2 regions of the Zhaonella formicivorans genome follow, and region 2 is predicted to be linked to the other one. Evidence: a T-box and tRNA genes for the amino acid it is inferred to sense, from the RefSeq annotation. Region 2 holds a T-box; the other holds one or more tRNA genes.

Region 1 (3,442 bases), 230 kb from region 2:
ACAAAAAATAGAAACAGTCAAGCAGCTGATGGAAAAGGGCAAAAAACGTGGAGTTTTGACTTACCGCGAAGTAATGGATGCGCTACAAGGAATAGAGTTAAATGCTGACCAGATCGATGATATTTACGAGCAGCTTGGCAGTATGGGTATTGAAGTAATTCCCGATGCCAATGATTTAGAAGGAACCGCTGATTTGGAAAGTGGTTTGGATCCAGCGGATACTGAGCATCTGGATAAAGAGCGCGTCGAAGAATTAGACCTGGATCTTTCTATCCCCGAAGGTGTTGGTATTGATGACCCCGTTCGCATGTACCTCAAGGAAATAGGCCGCGTACCTCTTTTAACGGCAGAGGAAGAAATTGAGCTTGCTAAGCGAATGGAGCAAGGCGATGAGGAGGCTAGAAGAAGGCTGGCTGAGGCCAACCTGCGCTTAGTGGTGAGCATTGCCAAAAGGTATGTTGGTCGCGGGATGCTGTTCCTGGACTTAATTCAGGAAGGTAACTTGGGTCTCATCAAAGCCGTAGAAAAATTTGACTATACCAAGGGCTATAAATTCAGTACCTATGCCACGTGGTGGATTAGACAAGCTATTACCAGAGCTATTGCCGACCAGGCCAGGACAATCAGAATACCTGTTCATATGGTGGAAACCATCAACAAGCTGATCAGGGTTCAGAGGCAGTTGTTGCAGGAACTGGGCCGGGAGCCAACCCCGGAGGAAACGGCAAAAGAAATGGATATTTCTGTAGAGCGAGTAAGGGAAATTTTAAAAATTGCCCAGGAACCTGTTTCCTTGGAAACTCCCATCGGCGAAGAAGAAGACAGCCATCTTGGCGATTTTATTGAGGATGAAGATGCTCCTGCTCCGGCAGAGGCCGCTTCCTTTATGTTGCTCAAAGAGCAGTTGGAAGAAGTGCTTGATACTTTAACGCCTAGGGAGGAAAAAGTACTTCGCCTCAGGTTCGGTCTAGATGACGGTCGTTCCAGGACATTGGAGGAAGTGGGACAGGAATTTGGAGTAACCAGGGAGCGCATTCGCCAAATTGAAGCCAAAGCGCTCAGGAAGCTGCGCCATCCCAGCCGCAGCAAGAAATTAAAGGATTACCTGGAGTAAGAAATTTTCTTAGCTGGCAGCTTTTTTCTACTAAGTCTTCTTGACATTATTTTAAATCAATCGTATAATGAATAACGTCACTGAGGCGTTCCTCGATAGCTCAATGGTAGAGCACTCGGCTGTTAACCGAGTGGTTGTAGGTTCGAGTCCTACTCGGGGAGCCAATTTTTTTGGGCCTATAGCTCAGCGGTAGAGCTACCGGCTCATAACCGGTTGGTCCCTGGTTCGATCCCAGGTGGGCCCACCAATTGAGAGGCCAGAGGTGAGAGGTTAGAGGTTAGAGGTTGGATTTACTGTCGAACCTCGTGCTTCGAACCTCGAGCTTCGTATCCGGCCCGTTGGTCAAGTGGTCTAAGACACCGCCCTTTCACGGCGGTAACAGGGGTTCGAATCCCCTACGGGTCACCAGATAAGGGCGATTAGCTCAGCTGGGAGAGCGCTTGCCTTACAAGCAAGATGTCGGCAGTTCGATCCTGTCATCGCCCACCAGCAAACCCCGTTTGCACGATGCAGGCGGGGTTTGTTATTTTGCATTTTTTGGTATAATAGACATGCATGTAGTATGCATGTTAGCTATCAGCTATCAGCTATCAGCTATCAGCTGTCAGCCATCAGCTGTCAGCAATTACCCGTTGGTTATCGTAATAAGTAATGACTCGGCGTAAGCCGCAGTGAAGGAGTAGCAACCAAGGACTAAGGACGCGGCTTTAAGCCGATTCTCGGGACTAGGGACTGAGAGATTAGGACTAAGAAGTTCCTTTGGCAAGGGCAAGGGTATCTGATAGCTAGCTGATAGCTGTAAGCTGTTGGCTGAAGGCTGATAGCTGACAGCTAAGCAAGGGAGAGATGCCCCATAATAAAATTATCCCCGCGTCTTCAAGCCATAGCCGCCTTGGTACAACCGGGAGCGGCGTTAGCAGATATAGGGACGGATCATGCCTATTTGCCCATTTATTTGGTTGAACAGGGCATCACGCCGCGGGCTATAGCAGTTGATGTTCACCGCGGACCTTATGAAAGCGCTCTGGCCCAAGTTAAGGCCCGTAATTTAGCGGAAAAAATAGCCGTCCGCTTGGGCGACGGCTTGGAGCCTGTAAGTCCGGGGGAAGCACAGGTCGCGGTTTTAGCCGGTATGGGCAGCAGCACGATCCAAGGTATTCTGGAGCGCAGCCCGCAAGTAGTAAGCAGGCTGCAGCAGCTGGTGCTGCAGCCCATGGTAGGTGCGGCAAATGTGCGACGCTGGTTAACGGAGCATAATTGGCGTATAGCTGCTGAGGAATTGGTTGCAGATGATGGGATCATCTATGTAATAATCTCAGCGGTTCAAGGCAGGCAGTCTATAACCGACTGGCTTGCGTTGGAACTAGGTCCTGTTATTCTGAATAACCGTCCCCCCTTGCTGGTGCCCTATGCGGAAAAAATGCTGGAGGACATGTGTAAAATAGTCTCTTCGTTGGAACAGGCTGAAAGCCTGGAAGTCCGGCAAAGAAAAATTGAGCTGCAGGAAAAAATTAAGCTCTTGGAGGGTGTATTAGCATGCCGGTAATTTGCCGACAGGTGCTCAAGGTTTTGGAACAGTTAGCTCCCAGCCAGCTGTCTGAAGAATGGGATAACACGGGGCTCTTGATTGGTGACCCCTCTGCAGAAGTAGAGGGAATAATGCTCTGTTTGGATATGAGTGTTTCTGTGCTGGAAGAAGCCTTGGAAAAAGGTGCAAACCTGGTAATCAGCCATCACCCCTTTCTTTTTAAACCGCTAAAGACTTTGCGCTTTGATTCGCCCCTGGGGCAACTGCTGCAAAAGATTATTAAAGAGGAATTACAAGTTATAGCCCTGCATACCAATTTTGACCATGCCGGGGAAGGAGTCAGCGCCCAATTGGCTAAAAAGCTGGGCTTGGTGGACGTAAAAGTTCTCCAGCCTAAATACCGGGAAACATTGTATAAATTAACTGTCTTCGTACCAAGAGAGCACGAATCGGCGGTACGGCAGGCCATTGGTGATGCGGGCGCGGGCCACATCGGCAATTATTCCCATTGCACTTTCCGGGTCTCTGGTACGGGAACTTTCTTGCCATTGGAAGGCACTAACCCCTTTATAGGAGCTAAAGGCAGGATGGAGGAAGTAGAAGAATTCCGTTTGGAAACTATTGTTCCGGAAAGCAGGCTGGGAAAAGTGCTTGATGCTATGCTTGCTGCCCACCCTTATGAGGAGGTAGCCTACGACTTATATCCGCTGGCCAATCAAATTAAAGAGCATGGTTTAGGCAGAATTGGCAGACTCCCTGAACCCGTGAGTCTCGCCCGGTTTGCCGAACAGGTTAAAAAA
Region 2 (3,442 bases):
ATGTCTGCACCCATCTGCTTGATTACGTCCAGGGGATCGATGCCGTTGCCAAGGGATTTCGACATTTTTCGCCCCTTTTCATCAACCACATAGCCATGGGTGAGCACCGCCTTGTAAGGCGCTTTGCCTGTGGTCGCCACCGCAGTGGAAAGGGAGGAATTAAACCAGCCGCGGTGCTGATCGCTTCCTTCCAGGTAAAGATCCGCCGGCCACGCTAAATCCGGGTTGTCTTTTAAGACTGCAGCATGGCTTGAGCCTGAGTCAAACCACACATCCATAATATCCGTTTCTTTGCGAAAAACCTGATTTCCACACTTGCCGCATTTTAAACCGGGAGGCACTAAATCATTTGCTTCCTTGGCAAACCAGATATTGGAACCGTGCTTCCTGAATAATTCCTGGACATGTTTAATTGTTTCATCTGTGATAATGGCTTCGCCGCATTCAGCGCAGTAGAAAATGGGTATGGGAACGCCCCAGGTGCGCTGGCGGGAAATACACCAATCACCCCTTTCAGCCACCATGTTATGAATCCTGTCCTCTCCCCAGGCAGGAATCCATTTGACCTCTTTGATAGCCTCCAGGGCTTCTTTTCTGAAACCGTCAATTGATGCAAACCACTGCTCGGTAGCCCGGAAAATTACCGGATGTTTACACCTCCAGCAGTGAGGATACTGGTGCTGGATGAAGTCCAAGCTGAGCAGCGCTCCGTTTTGCTCTAAATCTTTTGTGACAGCCTTATTGGCTTCGTCATATGTTAAACCGTGGTACTGGGCACCTTCTTCCGTAAATCTTCCCCTGTTATCCAAGGGAGAAATAACCGGCAGATTATAGCGCCGCCCCACCTCGTAATCCTCCAAGCCATGGCCGGGAGCGGTATGGACACAGCCTGTACCGGCTTCCAGAGTGACATGCTCCCCTAGGATTACAAGCGAATCCCGCTCAAACAAGGGATGCCGGCAAACCACATGCTCCAAATCACTGCCTTTAAATGTTTGGATGATCTCACCCGGTTGTAAACCGCAAGCCTCCAGAGCTTGGGCATAAAGCCCTTTTGCCATTAAAAGCCTGTCTTCCCCCACCCTGACTAAGACATATTCAAAGTCAGGATGTAAAGTAATCGCCACGTTGGCAGGAATAGTCCAGGGAGTTGTGGTCCAGATTACCACATAAGCATTTTGCGGATCAAACAGTCCTTTAGAGTCCTTGACGGCAAATTTCACGTAAATGGAAGCGGAACGCTTATCCTGGTATTCCACTTCCGCTTCAGCCAACGCTGTTTCGCAATCGGAACACCAGTAAACCGGCTTCAAACCTTTATAAATATAGCCCTTTTTCGCCATTTCCCCAAAAACCCCGATTTGGGCAGCTTCGTATTCCGGGGATAAGGTCAGATAAGGATTATTCCAGTCACCCCGTACACCCAGCCTTTTAAATGATTCTCTCTGGATGTTGACAAATTTTAAAGCATACTCGGCACAGCGCTCCCGAAACTCCACAGCGTCGATTTGGTGGCGGTTGAGCTTTAAATTTTTTATCGCCTGCTGCTCAATAGGAAGACCGTGGGTGTCCCATCCCGGTACATAGGGGGCATCATAACCGGACATGGAATAAAATTTAACTACCATGTCCTTTAGGACTTTGTTTAATGTTGTTCCTAAATGTATATCACCATTGGCGTAAGGAGGTCCGTCATGCAGAATGAATTTAGGTTTGCCCTTGTTGGCTTCCTGGACTAATTTGTAAATATCTTGTTCTTCCCAAAAACTCAAGATTTCAGGTTCCCGCTGCGGCAAATTGGCCCGCATGGGGAAGTCGGTCTTAGGTAAATTTAAAGTCTGATCGTACTCCACTTTCGCGTTCACCCTTTCCTAATATAAAGAAAAACTACAAATAAAAAAGTCCCGTCACTAAAGGACGAGAGCTTCATTCCCGTGGTACCACCTTATTTACGTTAAGTCTTGCTTAACGTCACTTCTTCAGTCCTAACGGCGACTCACCGGGGCATCCTACTCCAAAGTTTCAGACCCCAACTCCCGGGTGATCTTCGACTAAGCTTCAGTTACCCGGCTTCCACTCTCCCGGGCTCGCTAAAACCTTGGCCTAATCTACTCTCCCGTTCATAGTTTTTATCACAAAAACATTTATAATTAATTATACCACACCGATATCTGAAGTCAAATTCTGCCGATACTTGCTGATCTGACCTAATATGCCTTTGACCAGCCAGAAAGATATTTGCCCGTTTTCCTCCATACACTGGTCTTCCTGCAGGTCCTTTCCATTGTCTTTTATAAAACGTACAAATAAAATTGCTGTATCCTGGTTTTCAAGGCAAGCAGCCAATTGGGCCGCCTTCTTATCCACAGCAAAAACATTGCCTTCTTTGATTTCAACCGGGGTAGAACTGTGCAAACTCCCGACTACTGTTCTGAAAACGCTTAACTCTTCCATTTCATCCACAGCCGCCAAACACCAGTCCACCAATTTGGCATTTGTTGGCCGCATATCTATTTCCCCGGCAATTAAAATATCACCGGGAGCCAACGGTGGGCTGTACTCCTCTGCAAATCCTAAGGAAATAATATAAGGTATTTCTTCTGCTCCTATCAAGTCAAAAGAATCCAGGGGTTCAATATGCTCACAGCTCATAATTAAAACCGGCTGATTTTGCAATTTCCCTCTGGCAATCTCAATTCCTTGCCACTGTTCTACCTGTCTGAAACTTAAATGCTCTTTAAGTAAAACATACCCCTTATCGGAATTGGTTAAAATGGCAATTCTCATAAACTTCGCCTGTCAGGCTTATTTCCCCCTTTGCATATCCCTTGGTACTGATCACTCCAAGCTTCTCGACTTACGCCGACTCTCTATCTATTTCCCTTTCCGGCATTTCATTTTCCAGCATTTCCAAATAAGTGAGAAGGAATGATTTTAGTTGGGCTTTACAGCTTTGTGTTTTTTTGCGAATGAGTTCGTATTCCTCTTCCATGGCGCGGATTTTTTGTGCTGCTTCGTCAAACATTTTTTGAATCCGCAGCTGGCTTTCCTGATTTAGCAGTTCACATTCCCTGGCCGCGTTGGCTTTTAATTCTTCCGCGGTTTGCTGAGCCAAAATCAAAGTATTATTTAAGGTTTCTTCAATCCTTTTATACCGCTCCAGCTCGGAAGTCAGTCTCTGCACCTCTTCTTTTAACTCCTGATTGTCCCGGTACATCTGCTCGTAATCCCTTAAAATACGCGACATGAACACATTAACTTCATCTTCACTGTAGCCACGTAAAACCTTGCGAAATTCCTTATTTTGAATATCCAGCGGAGTGAGAACCATGAACACACCTCCATAATTGCAGTTGCCGTCAGCTTAACGTTTTCACATAAAGCTTTCGACGAAATAAGCCCCGTTTCCTTTAAAAGTTACAAACGGAACTGGATAAAAGTT

What was found. The T-box of region 2 lies ahead of ileS (isoleucine--tRNA ligase). A T-box ahead of a tRNA ligase gene usually reads a tRNA of that ligase, here a tRNA-Ile.
Region 1: it encodes a tRNA-Ile, which carries the amino acid that the T-box ahead of ileS (isoleucine--tRNA ligase) is inferred to sense. The anticodon was not compared.

What each region holds. Positions count from the first base shown of each region.
Region 1 is NZ_CP085524.1:1,503,422-1,506,863, reverse strand. It holds gene rpoD (RNA polymerase sigma factor RpoD) at 29-1,114, shown strand; tRNA gene EYS13_RS07530 (tRNA-Asn) at 1,204-1,278, shown strand; tRNA gene EYS13_RS07525 (tRNA-Ile) at 1,287-1,361, shown strand; tRNA gene EYS13_RS07520 (tRNA-Glu) at 1,447-1,522, shown strand; tRNA gene EYS13_RS07515 (tRNA-Val) at 1,528-1,603, shown strand; gene EYS13_RS07510 (tRNA (adenine(22)-N(1))-methyltransferase) at 1,968-2,660, shown strand; gene EYS13_RS07505 (Nif3-like dinuclear metal center hexameric protein) at 2,651-3,442, shown strand, end outside.
Region 2 is NZ_CP085524.1:1,276,125-1,279,566, forward strand. It holds gene ileS (isoleucine--tRNA ligase) at 1-1,853, opposite strand, end outside; T-box leader at 1,911-2,133, opposite strand; gene EYS13_RS06390 (nucleoside phosphorylase-I family protein) at 2,155-2,787, opposite strand; gene EYS13_RS06395 (DivIVA domain-containing protein) at 2,858-3,331, opposite strand.